3 regions of the Ectobacillus sp. JY-23 genome follow, and region 3 is predicted to be linked to each of the others. Evidence: a T-box and tRNA genes for the amino acid it is inferred to sense, from the RefSeq annotation. Region 3 holds a T-box; the other regions hold tRNA genes.

Region 1 (3,253 bases), 760 kb from region 3:
AGGTTCTTCGCGTTGCTTCGAATTAAACCACATGCTCCACCGCTTGTGCGGGCCCCCGTCAATTCCTTTGAGTTTCAGCCTTGCGGCCGTACTCCCCAGGCGGAGTGCTTAATGCGTTAACTTCAGCACTAAAGGGCGGAAACCCTCTAACACTTAGCACTCATCGTTTACGGCGTGGACTACCAGGGTATCTAATCCTGTTTGCTCCCCACGCTTTCGCGCCTCAGCGTCAGTTACAGACCAAAGAGCCGCCTTCGCCACTGGTGTTCCTCCACATCTCTACGCATTTCACCGCTACACGTGGAATTCCGCTCTTCTCTTCTGCACTCAAGTCTCCCAGTTTCCAATGACCCTCCACGGTTGAGCCGTGGGCTTTCACATCAGACTTAAAAGACCGCCTGCGCGCGCTTTACGCCCAATAATTCCGGATAACGCTCGCCACCTACGTATTACCGCGGCTGCTGGCACGTAGTTAGCCGTGGCTTTCTAATCAGGTACCGTCAAGGTACGAGCAGTTACTCTCGTACTTGTTCTTCCCTGACAACAGAGTTTTACGACCCGAAAGCCTTCATCACTCACGCGGCGTTGCTCGGTCAGGCTTTCGCCCATTGCCGAAGATTCCCTACTGCTGCCTCCCGTAGGAGTCTGGGCCGTGTCTCAGTCCCAGTGTGGCCGATCACCCTCTCAGGTCGGCTACGCATCGTCGCCTTGGTGAGCCGTTACCTCACCAACTAGCTAATGCGACGCGGGTCCATCTGTAAGTGATAGCCGAAACCATCTTTCCATTTTAAACCATGCGGTTCAAAAAATTATCCGGTATTAGCTTCGGTTTCCCGAAGTTATCCCAGTCTTACAGGCAGGTTACCCACGTGTTACTCACCCGTCCGCCGCTAACCTCCGAAGAGGTCCGCTCGACTTGCATGTATTAGGCACGCCGCCAGCGTTCATCCTGAGCCAGGATCAAACTCTCCATAAAAGTGTTTGTCTAGCTAAAATAAATGTTGACGTTTTGTACTTCGTTCAGTTTTCAAAGAACTAAAGCGGGTGATGGGAATCGAACCCACGCTATCAGCTTGGAAGGCTGAAGTTCTACCATTAAACTACACCCGCATGGTCGGGAAGACAGGATTTGAACCTGCGACCCCCTGGTCCCAAACCAGGTGCTCTACCAAGCTGAGCCACTTCCCGTAAAACGCGCCCGAAAGGATTCGAACCCATAACCTTCTGATCCGTAGTCAGATGCTCTATCCAATTGAGCTACGGGCGCACATTATTGAGTTTGTCGTTTTTGGCGACTTGATTAATATATCATACATTCCACATTGAATCAAGTACTTTTTTCAAAAACTTTTAAGTGCGGCCGAGAGGACTTGAACCTCCACGGGATTGCTCCCACTAGGCCCTCAACCTAGCGCGTCTGCCGTTCCGCCACGACCGCATAAAATGGTGCGGATGAAGGGACTCGAACCCCCACGCCGAAGGCGCCAGATCCTAAGTCTGGTGCGTCTGCCAATTCCGCCACATCCGCAAAATGTGAGCCATGAAGGACTCGAACCTTCGACCCTCTGATTAAAAGTCAGATGCTCTACCGACTGAGCTAATGGCTCATAATAATGAAAGCATTCGTTACAGGCTTATAGCTTTGAAAACGACACCCTCATCTCAGAAAGCTGAGTCAAGTAGCGGCTCGATGAGTGCGCTGTAGCTATACTACGAAGCGTATTCGTTCGTGCTCTACCGACTGAGCTAATGGCTCATAATAATGGCTGGGCTAGCTGGATTCGAACCAACGAATGACGGAGTCAAAGTCCGTTGCCTTACCGCTTGGCGATAGCCCATCGAAAAGTTTTTGTAAATATACTTCAAATCTGCTACTAAAGCAATATCACGAGATGATTTTGTTTGTTTCAGCTTTTGTTCTTTCGACTAGCTACATGAAAAACAACTATAAATCATCGACCATCTTATTTATGTTAGGATGCTTCTAAAACAGATAAGGGATAGTATACCACTCTAAACAATAAAAAACAACTGCTTGACGGCAGTAGTTTAAATGGCGGTCCCGACCGGGATCGAACCGGCGATCTCCTGCGTGACAGGCAGGCATGTTAACCGCTACACCACGGGACCTTAAATGGTGGAGGATGACGGGATCGAACCGCCGACCCTCTGCTTGTAAGGCAGATGCTCTCCCAGCTGAGCTAATCCTCCATATGACCCGTACGGGATTCGAACCCGTGTTACCGCCGTGAAAGGGCGGTGTCTTAACCACTTGACCAACGGGCCATGGCAGAGAAGAAGGGATTCGAACCCTCGCACCGCTATCGCGATCTACTCCCTTAGCAGGGGAGCCCCTTGAGCCACTTGGGTACTTCTCTGTATGGCTCCGCAAGTAGGATTCGAACCTACGACCTATCGGTTAACAGCCGATTGCTCTACCGCTGAGCTATTGCGGAATAATCAATTAGATACGCAACATTACTTCTTATAACAGCCGATCGTCCTGACCTCAGGAAGTCGATGCAAGAAGCCGCTCGGTCAGTACGCTGATGAATACGCAAGGAAGCATATTCGTTCGTGCTCTACCGCTGAGCTATTGCGGAATAAATTTGAGTGTCCTTACTAGGTGACACGTTTATAATATACTGAATTTAAACCTAACTGTCAACACCTTTTTATACACTTATGAGCCTACCTTTACATTTACCACACACATAACGCATTGTGTCCACTTTTCGTTTTCTTTGGTACCGCAAACGACAAGAGCTGCACTCGTATGTGTATAGCTTTTGCGTTCTGCCCACAGTCTTCCTAGGTATAGTTTTGCAAAACCGAGGTGCCCCTACTTGCTTCATTAACTTACGAAAGTCAGCGTCTCTATGCTTGTACCCCTTCCCCTCTAGATGAAGGTGATAATGACATAGCTCATGTTTAATAACTGCTATTAACTCCTCTTTTCCAAAAGCTTCGTAATAATGAGGGTTTAACTCGATGTTATGTGTTTGCAGCAAATACCTTCCACCTGTCGTTTTTAAACGTTTATTAAAAACAGCTCGGTGTTGAAATGGCTTCTGAAAATAACGAAGCGAAATGTCTTCTGTTACCTTCTGTAGCTGTAATTCATCCAAATCACATTCGTCCTTTCACTCCGCATTTGTCACGTGCATACACTATTTGTAATTATCGTATACCGACAAAGGAGGATTTGTCCATGCCGACTTGGATGAAAAAACAGATTCAGCGAGCGTACTAT
Region 2 (3,253 bases), 1.3 Mb from region 3:
TCTGCGAAGCCGCAAGGCGAAGTATAGGGGCTGACACCTGCCCGGTGCTGGAAGGTTAAGGGGAGAGGTTAGCGCAAGCGAAGCTTTGAACCGAAGCCCCAGTAAACGGCGGCCGTAACTATAACGGTCCTAAGGTAGCGAAATTCCTTGTCGGGTAAGTTCCGACCCGCACGAAAGGTGTAACGATTTGGGCACTGTCTCAACCAGAGACTCGGTGAAATTATAGTACCTGTGAAGATGCAGGTTACCCGCGACAGGACGGAAAGACCCCGTGGAGCTTTACTGTAGCCTGATATTGAATTTTGGTACAGCTTGTACAGGATAGGTAGGAGCCTATGAACCCGGAGCGCCAGCTTCGGTGGAGGCGTCGGTGGGATACTACCCTGGCTGTATTGAAGTTCTAACCCGCGCCCCTCTATCGGGGCGGGAGACAGTGTCAGGTGGGCAGTTTGACTGGGGCGGTCGCCTCCTAAAATGTAACGGAGGCGCCCAAAGGTTCCCTCAGAATGGTTGGAAATCATTCGAAGAGTGTAAAGGCATAAGGGAGCTTGACTGCGAGACCTACAAGTCGAGCAGGGACGAAAGTCGGGCTTAGTGATCCGGTGGTTCCGCATGGAAGGGCCATCGCTCAACGGATAAAAGCTACCCCGGGGATAACAGGCTTATCTCCCCCAAGAGTCCACATCGACGGGGAGGTTTGGCACCTCGATGTCGGCTCATCGCATCCTGGGGCTGTAGTCGGTCCCAAGGGTTGGGCTGTTCGCCCATTAAAGCGGTACGCGAGCTGGGTTCAGAACGTCGTGAGACAGTTCGGTCCCTATCCGTCGCGGGCGCAGGAAATTTGAGAGGAGCTGTCCTTAGTACGAGAGGACCGGGATGGACGCACCGCTGGTGTACCAGTTGTTCTGCCAAGGGCATCGCTGGGTAGCTATGTGCGGACGGGATAAGTGCTGAAAGCATCTAAGCATGAAGCCCCCCTCAAGATGAGATTTCCCATAGCGTCAAGCTAGTAAGATCCCTGAAAGATGATCAGGTTGATAGGTCAGAGGTGGAAGCGCGGCGACGTGTGGAGCTGACTGATACTAATCGATCGAGGGCTTAACCAAAAAAAGCAGAAGCGAGCGTTTAGCAAGCTGAAGCTAGATTATACACTTGTTATCCAGTTTTGAAGGAACATGCCTTCATATGTCTAGTGATGATGGCAAAGAGGTCACACCCGTTCCCATACCGAACACGGAAGTTAAGCTCTTTTGCGCCGAGGGTAGTTGGGACCTTGTCCCTGTGAGAGTAGGACGTCGCTAGGCAATGCCCAATTTGGGCTTTTTTTACGGAGGATTAGCTCAGCTGGGAGAGCATCTGCCTTACAAGCAGAGGGTCGGCGGTTCGATCCCGTCATCCTCCACCATATATCGGAGGGGTAGCGAAGTGGCTAAACGCGGCGGACTGTAAATCCGCTCCCTCAGGGTTCGGCGGTTCGAATCCGTCCCCCTCCACCATTTTTGATGGGCTATCGCCAAGCGGTAAGGCAACGGACTTTGACTCCGTCATTCGTTGGTTCGAATCCAGCTAGCCCAGCCATAATTATGAGCCATTAGCTCAGTCGGTAGAGCATCTGACTTTTAATCAGAGGGTCGAAGGTTCGAGTCCTTCATGGCTCACATTTTGCGGGTGTGGCGGAATTGGCAGACGCACCAGACTTAGGATCTGGCGCCTTCGGCGTGGGGGTTCGAGTCCCTTCACCCGCACCAATATATGCGGAAGTAGTTCAGTGGTAGAATACAACCTTGCCAAGGTTGGGGTCGCGGGTTCGAATCCCGTCTTCCGCTTATACTGTATTTTATATCACACAAAATATATACAGTTGTTTATGCGCCCGTAGCTCAATTGGATAGAGCATCTGACTACGGATCAGAAGGTTATGGGTTCGAATCCTTTCGGGCGCGTTATACGGGAAGTGGCTCAGCTTGGTAGAGCACCTGGTTTGGGACCAGGGGGTCGCAGGTTCAAATCCTGTCTTCCCGATTTCATGGGGCCTTAGCTCAGCTGGGAGAGCGCCTGCCTTGCACGCAGGAGGTCAGCGGTTCGATCCCGCTAGGCTCCATACGGAGGAATACCCAAGTCCGGCTGAAGGGATCGGTCTTGAAAACCGACAGGCGGTGAGAGCCGCGCGGGGGTTCGAATCCCTCTTCCTCCGCCATTTATTTTATATGAATGGTAAATTAAATAATTCATGATTGTCGCGGGGTGGAGCAGTCCGGTAGCTCGTCGGGCTCATAACCCGAAGGTCGCAGGTTCAAATCCTGTCCCCGCAACCAAGGTCCCGTGGTGTAGCGGTTAACATGCCTGCCTGTCACGCAGGAGATCGCCGGTTCGATCCCGGTCGGGACCGCCATTTTTATGGCTCGGTAGCTCAGTCGGTAGAGCAGAGGACTGAAAATCCTCGTGTCGGCGGTTCGATTCCGTCCCGAGCCACTTCTTAATTTACATATCACTTTTCTTTATAAGCCGGCTTAGCTCAATTGGCAGAGCAACTGACTTGTAATCAGTAGGTTGGGGGTTCAAGTCCTCTAGCCGGCATCGATTAGGGGTATAGTTTAAAGGTAGAACAGAGGTCTCCAAAACCTCCGGTGTGGGTTCGATTCCTACTACCCCTGCCAAACACGTGGGCCTATAGCTCAGCTGGTTAGAGCGCACGCCTGATAAGCGTGAGGTCGATGGTTCGAGTCCATTTAGGCCCATTAGTGATATATTCCGCAATAGCTCAGCGGTAGAGCAATCGGCTGTTAACCGATAGGTCGTAGGTTCGAATCCTACTTGCGGAGCCATTAAGGCCCGTTGGTCAAGTGGTTAAGACACCGCCCTTTCACGGCGGTAACACGGGTTCGAATCCCGTACGGGTCATACCAAAAGCCAGTGCATTCGCACTGGTTTTTTTTGTATATTTTTATTTAGGCTCTGTGAAAGTTCGTTGCTGATTTCCGTTATGGAGGTTTGTTCGCTTTCCGCGGGCAGTCAGGGAGTCGACTCGGCGCTATTCGCCTGCAACGTCTCTCCTTTACTCACTTTTCCCACATGTGTTCCATCCGCCTCACTCCCATCAACAAGTGCCAATTAGCAACGTCAGGTTTTAATATAGTCTTTATTTTTAACTTATACCTAGTAAAGAAAGTTTCTTATGTGTGTCAGATATAAAATAACTCTTTTTATGTAATGAAGGAAGAATGTTATATACAGCGAAATTTCATATATAAGG
Region 3 (3,253 bases):
TCATTTTTTCGTTATTGGAGCCTAAAATCATACCTTGGTTGAATAATTTTTGGAATGGCTCCTTCGTCGGTACCACACCTAAGTCGTACAAAAACTTATGCCAGAAGCGAGCGTACAATAAGTGAAGTACCGCATGCTCAGCGCCGCCGATATAAATATCAACTGGCAGCCATTGCTTTAACTTTTCAGGATCAGCAAGCTGTTCGTTGTTGTGCGGGTCGATATAACGCAAGTAGTACCAGCAGCTTCCGCCCCATTGCGGCATTGTATTTGTTTCACGGCGACCTTTTTTACCAGTTATCGGATCTACTACATTCACCCATTCTGCCACGTTAGCAAGTGGTGATTCGCCTGTACCAGAAGGACGAATATCATCCGTTTGCGGCAGTACTAATGGAAGCTCCTCTTCTGGTACGGCGGTCATCGTACCGTCTTCCCAATGAATGACAGGAATTGGCTCACCCCAGTAACGCTGACGGCTAAACAACCAGTCACGTAGACGGTACGTTACCTTTTTCTCACCCATTTTATTTGCTTCTAGCCAAGTAATGATGTTTGTAATAGCTTCTTCCTTGTTCAAGCCGTTTAAGAAGTCGGAATTTATATGTTCACCATCGCCTGTATAAGGCTCTTTTGTAACGTCTCCCCCTGCAACAACCTCTTTAATCGGCAAATTAAACTTTTTCGCAAACTCATAATCTCGCTCATCATGTGCTGGTACTGCCATAATGGCACCAGTGCCGTAGCTTGCAAGTACATAATCGGCGATCCAAATTGGCATTCTTGCGCCGTTCACCGGATTAATGGCATAAGCCCCTGTGAAAACGCCTGTTTTATCCTTCGCCAAGTCTGTACGCTCTAAATCACTTTTCGTTTTTACTTGATCTAAATATGCCTGCACTGCCTCTTTTTGCTCTGGTGTTGTAATTTTTTCAACCAGCGCATGCTCAGGTGCCAATACAGAATACGTTGCACCGAACAATGTATCAGGACGTGTTGTAAACACCGTATATTTCTCATCGGTACCATCTACCTGAAAGTGGACTTCAGCGCCTTCAGAACGGCCAATCCAGTTACGTTGCATTTCCTTCAAGCTTTCCGGCCAATCCAGCTCTTCCAAATCTTCCAATAAACGATCCGCGTACGCTGTAATCTTCAATACCCACTGCTTCATCGGACGGCGTTCTACCGGGTGACCGCCACGCTCGCTCTTGCCATCAATAACTTCTTCGTTCGCCAATACAGTGCCAAGTGCCGGACACCAGTTTACTGCTACCTCGTCAACGTAAGCTAAGCCTTTTTCGTATAATTTCAAGAAAATCCATTGTGTCCACTTATAATAATTTGGATCTGTCGTATTTACCTCGCGATCCCAGTCATAGGAAAATCCAAGTGCTTTGATTTGATTGCGGAATGTATTGATGTTTTTCTCTGTGAATTCCGCAGGATCGTTTCCTGTATCCAGTGCGTATTGCTCTGCAGGAAGACCAAATGCGTCCCATCCCATCGGGTGAAGCACATTATAGCCCTGCATGCGCTTCATACGAGAAAGAATGTCCGTAGCTGTATATCCTTCTGGATGTCCTACATGAAGACCGGCACCCGATGGATATGGAAACATATCCAACGCGTAAAACTTAGGTTTGTCAGTATCTTCAGTCGTACGGAAGGTTTTATTTTCTTCCCAGTACGCCTGCCATTTCTTCTCAATTTCATTATGATTGTAGCTCATAAAATACCCTCCAATTCATCTATTTCTCCGCAAAAATACAAAAAACCCCTCATCCCAAAAAGGGACGAGAGGTTATAAATTCCCGCGGTACCACCCTAGTTAGTGCCCAAAGACACTCGCTCAAGTCCGTAACGTGGACGAAGCGGCAATCACTACTATTATTCACGATTGCAACTCCAAGGCGAGTTCACAATGAAATCCGGATTGACTTCCACCACACGTCAACTCTCTGAGCCGGCTCAACCTGTTACTACTCCTTGTCACTGTCATTGCGTATTTGCTTACAGTCTATTCTAAAACATGTTCTTCGCCACGTCAAACTGCTATTTTTTCTTCTGCTTGCTTTGCTTTTAACTTATGATCATATAGACTGGCTGCAGCCATTGCTACCAACAGCATTACCATTAATACCATAAACAATACTTGAATATTGTATAAATCGACAATTAGCCCGCCAAGCCACGGACCAAGCATCCGCCCACCCGTTGCCGCACTATTTACGACACCTTGATAAAAGCCGATTTTCCCTTCAGGTGCCAATTCATTGGCAATTGTTGGAACAGCTGGCCATACGAACATTTCACCAATCGTTAAAATGAGCATCCCTATCATAAACATGCTAAACTGTTCTGCCTGTCCGACAACGAGAAATGAAACAATAAAAATAGACGTACCAATTAAAATTTGTTGTTTTAAAGAACGGTTAAATCTTCGGATAAATGCTGTTACAACTGGTTGTGCTAATACGATTAGCGCTCCGTTCACCGTCCACAATAAGCTGTATGAACGCAAACTAATATCTAAATCCTGCATATGCGCGGAAATGGTAACCTGCCATTGTACATAAGCAATCCAGCAAATCGCATACGCAACGCACATCACCAATAACGCCTGCAAGGAAGACGTCAGCTTCCAGGATCCTTTTTCTACTTTTTTCTCAACCTTATCTACAGTGACTTGCATATCTTTAAAACCGATCAAAGCAATGATAAAGAATACAAAATACAGTGTTAGATTGGCTAAAAATATATAGTCAATACGGAAGGAAGCAACTAAGCCGCCTAGTGCCGATCCAACTGCAACGCCTACGTTTTGTCCGATATACATCGCATTAAACGCTCTTCGGCCACCTTCCGGCCAAACAGCCCCCACCATCGCATACATAGATGGAAACACCATACCTGACCCTAATCCAATCATTCCGAGCCATACTACATAAAGCGGCCAATCGTGGAAAAAAACAAGACCCGTCACCGCTGATAAAGTAATTACAATACCGCTCAAGATGGATTTGTAGCCGCCCATTTTATCAAACATAATGCCGCCGACAAGGTTCCCAATCACACCTGCAAGCGAGTTAATCAACAGGGCCATTCCCGCTACTGATAACGATTTACCAAGATGATTATGAATATAGATAGTGTTAAAAGGCCATAAAAAAGAAGATCCTGTCACATTAATAATCATAGCAATGACCAATAGCCATACTTTTCGAGGCATGCTTCTCCCTCCTTTTTCATA

Evidence for each region. A T-box is a leader RNA that pairs with one kind of tRNA and senses whether it is charged. The one in region 3 lies ahead of leuS (leucine--tRNA ligase), so its partner is inferred to be a tRNA-Leu.
Region 1: it has a tRNA-Leu gene. The T-box ahead of leuS (leucine--tRNA ligase) is inferred to sense a tRNA for this amino acid. The anticodon was not compared.
Region 2: it has a tRNA-Leu gene. The T-box ahead of leuS (leucine--tRNA ligase) is inferred to sense a tRNA for this amino acid. The anticodon was not compared.

What each region holds. Positions count from the first base shown of each region.
Region 1 is NZ_CP095462.1:2,658,415-2,661,667, reverse strand. Features, by position in the region: rRNA gene MUG87_RS13780 (16S ribosomal RNA) at 1-976, opposite strand, end outside; tRNA gene MUG87_RS13775 (tRNA-Gly) at 1,040-1,110, opposite strand; tRNA gene MUG87_RS13770 (tRNA-Pro) at 1,112-1,188, opposite strand; tRNA gene MUG87_RS13765 (tRNA-Arg) at 1,194-1,267, opposite strand; tRNA gene MUG87_RS13760 (tRNA-Leu) at 1,356-1,438, opposite strand; tRNA gene MUG87_RS13755 (tRNA-Leu) at 1,445-1,528, opposite strand; tRNA gene MUG87_RS13750 (tRNA-Lys) at 1,535-1,607, opposite strand; tRNA gene MUG87_RS13745 (tRNA-Gln) at 1,764-1,838, opposite strand; tRNA gene MUG87_RS13740 (tRNA-Asp) at 2,055-2,130, opposite strand; tRNA gene MUG87_RS13735 (tRNA-Val) at 2,136-2,211, opposite strand; tRNA gene MUG87_RS13730 (tRNA-Glu) at 2,215-2,286, opposite strand; tRNA gene MUG87_RS13725 (tRNA-Ser) at 2,288-2,378, opposite strand; tRNA gene MUG87_RS13720 (tRNA-Asn) at 2,382-2,456, opposite strand; gene MUG87_RS13715 (SprT family protein) at 2,676-3,128, opposite strand; gene cmpA (cortex morphogenetic protein CmpA) at 3,212-3,253, shown strand, end outside.
Region 2 is NZ_CP095462.1:3,191,767-3,195,019, forward strand. Features, by position in the region: rRNA gene MUG87_RS16095 (23S ribosomal RNA) at 1-1,106, shown strand, start outside; rRNA gene rrf (5S ribosomal RNA) at 1,189-1,304, shown strand; tRNA gene MUG87_RS16105 (tRNA-Val) at 1,330-1,405, shown strand; tRNA gene MUG87_RS16110 (tRNA-Tyr) at 1,412-1,496, shown strand; tRNA gene MUG87_RS16115 (tRNA-Gln) at 1,504-1,578, shown strand; tRNA gene MUG87_RS16120 (tRNA-Lys) at 1,586-1,658, shown strand; tRNA gene MUG87_RS16125 (tRNA-Leu) at 1,665-1,748, shown strand; tRNA gene MUG87_RS16130 (tRNA-Gly) at 1,755-1,826, shown strand; tRNA gene MUG87_RS16135 (tRNA-Arg) at 1,870-1,943, shown strand; tRNA gene MUG87_RS16140 (tRNA-Pro) at 1,949-2,022, shown strand; tRNA gene MUG87_RS16145 (tRNA-Ala) at 2,029-2,101, shown strand; tRNA gene MUG87_RS16150 (tRNA-Ser) at 2,105-2,197, shown strand; tRNA gene MUG87_RS16155 (tRNA-Met) at 2,239-2,315, shown strand; tRNA gene MUG87_RS16160 (tRNA-Asp) at 2,317-2,392, shown strand; tRNA gene MUG87_RS16165 (tRNA-Phe) at 2,400-2,472, shown strand; tRNA gene MUG87_RS16170 (tRNA-Thr) at 2,505-2,577, shown strand; tRNA gene MUG87_RS16175 (tRNA-Trp) at 2,584-2,657, shown strand; tRNA gene MUG87_RS16180 (tRNA-Ile) at 2,665-2,738, shown strand; tRNA gene MUG87_RS16185 (tRNA-Asn) at 2,751-2,825, shown strand; tRNA gene MUG87_RS16190 (tRNA-Glu) at 2,830-2,901, shown strand.
Region 3 is NZ_CP095462.1:1,900,459-1,903,711, forward strand. Features, by position in the region: gene leuS (leucine--tRNA ligase) at 1-1,732, opposite strand, end outside; T-box leader at 1,790-2,005, opposite strand; gene MUG87_RS09820 (MDR family MFS transporter) at 2,048-3,232, opposite strand.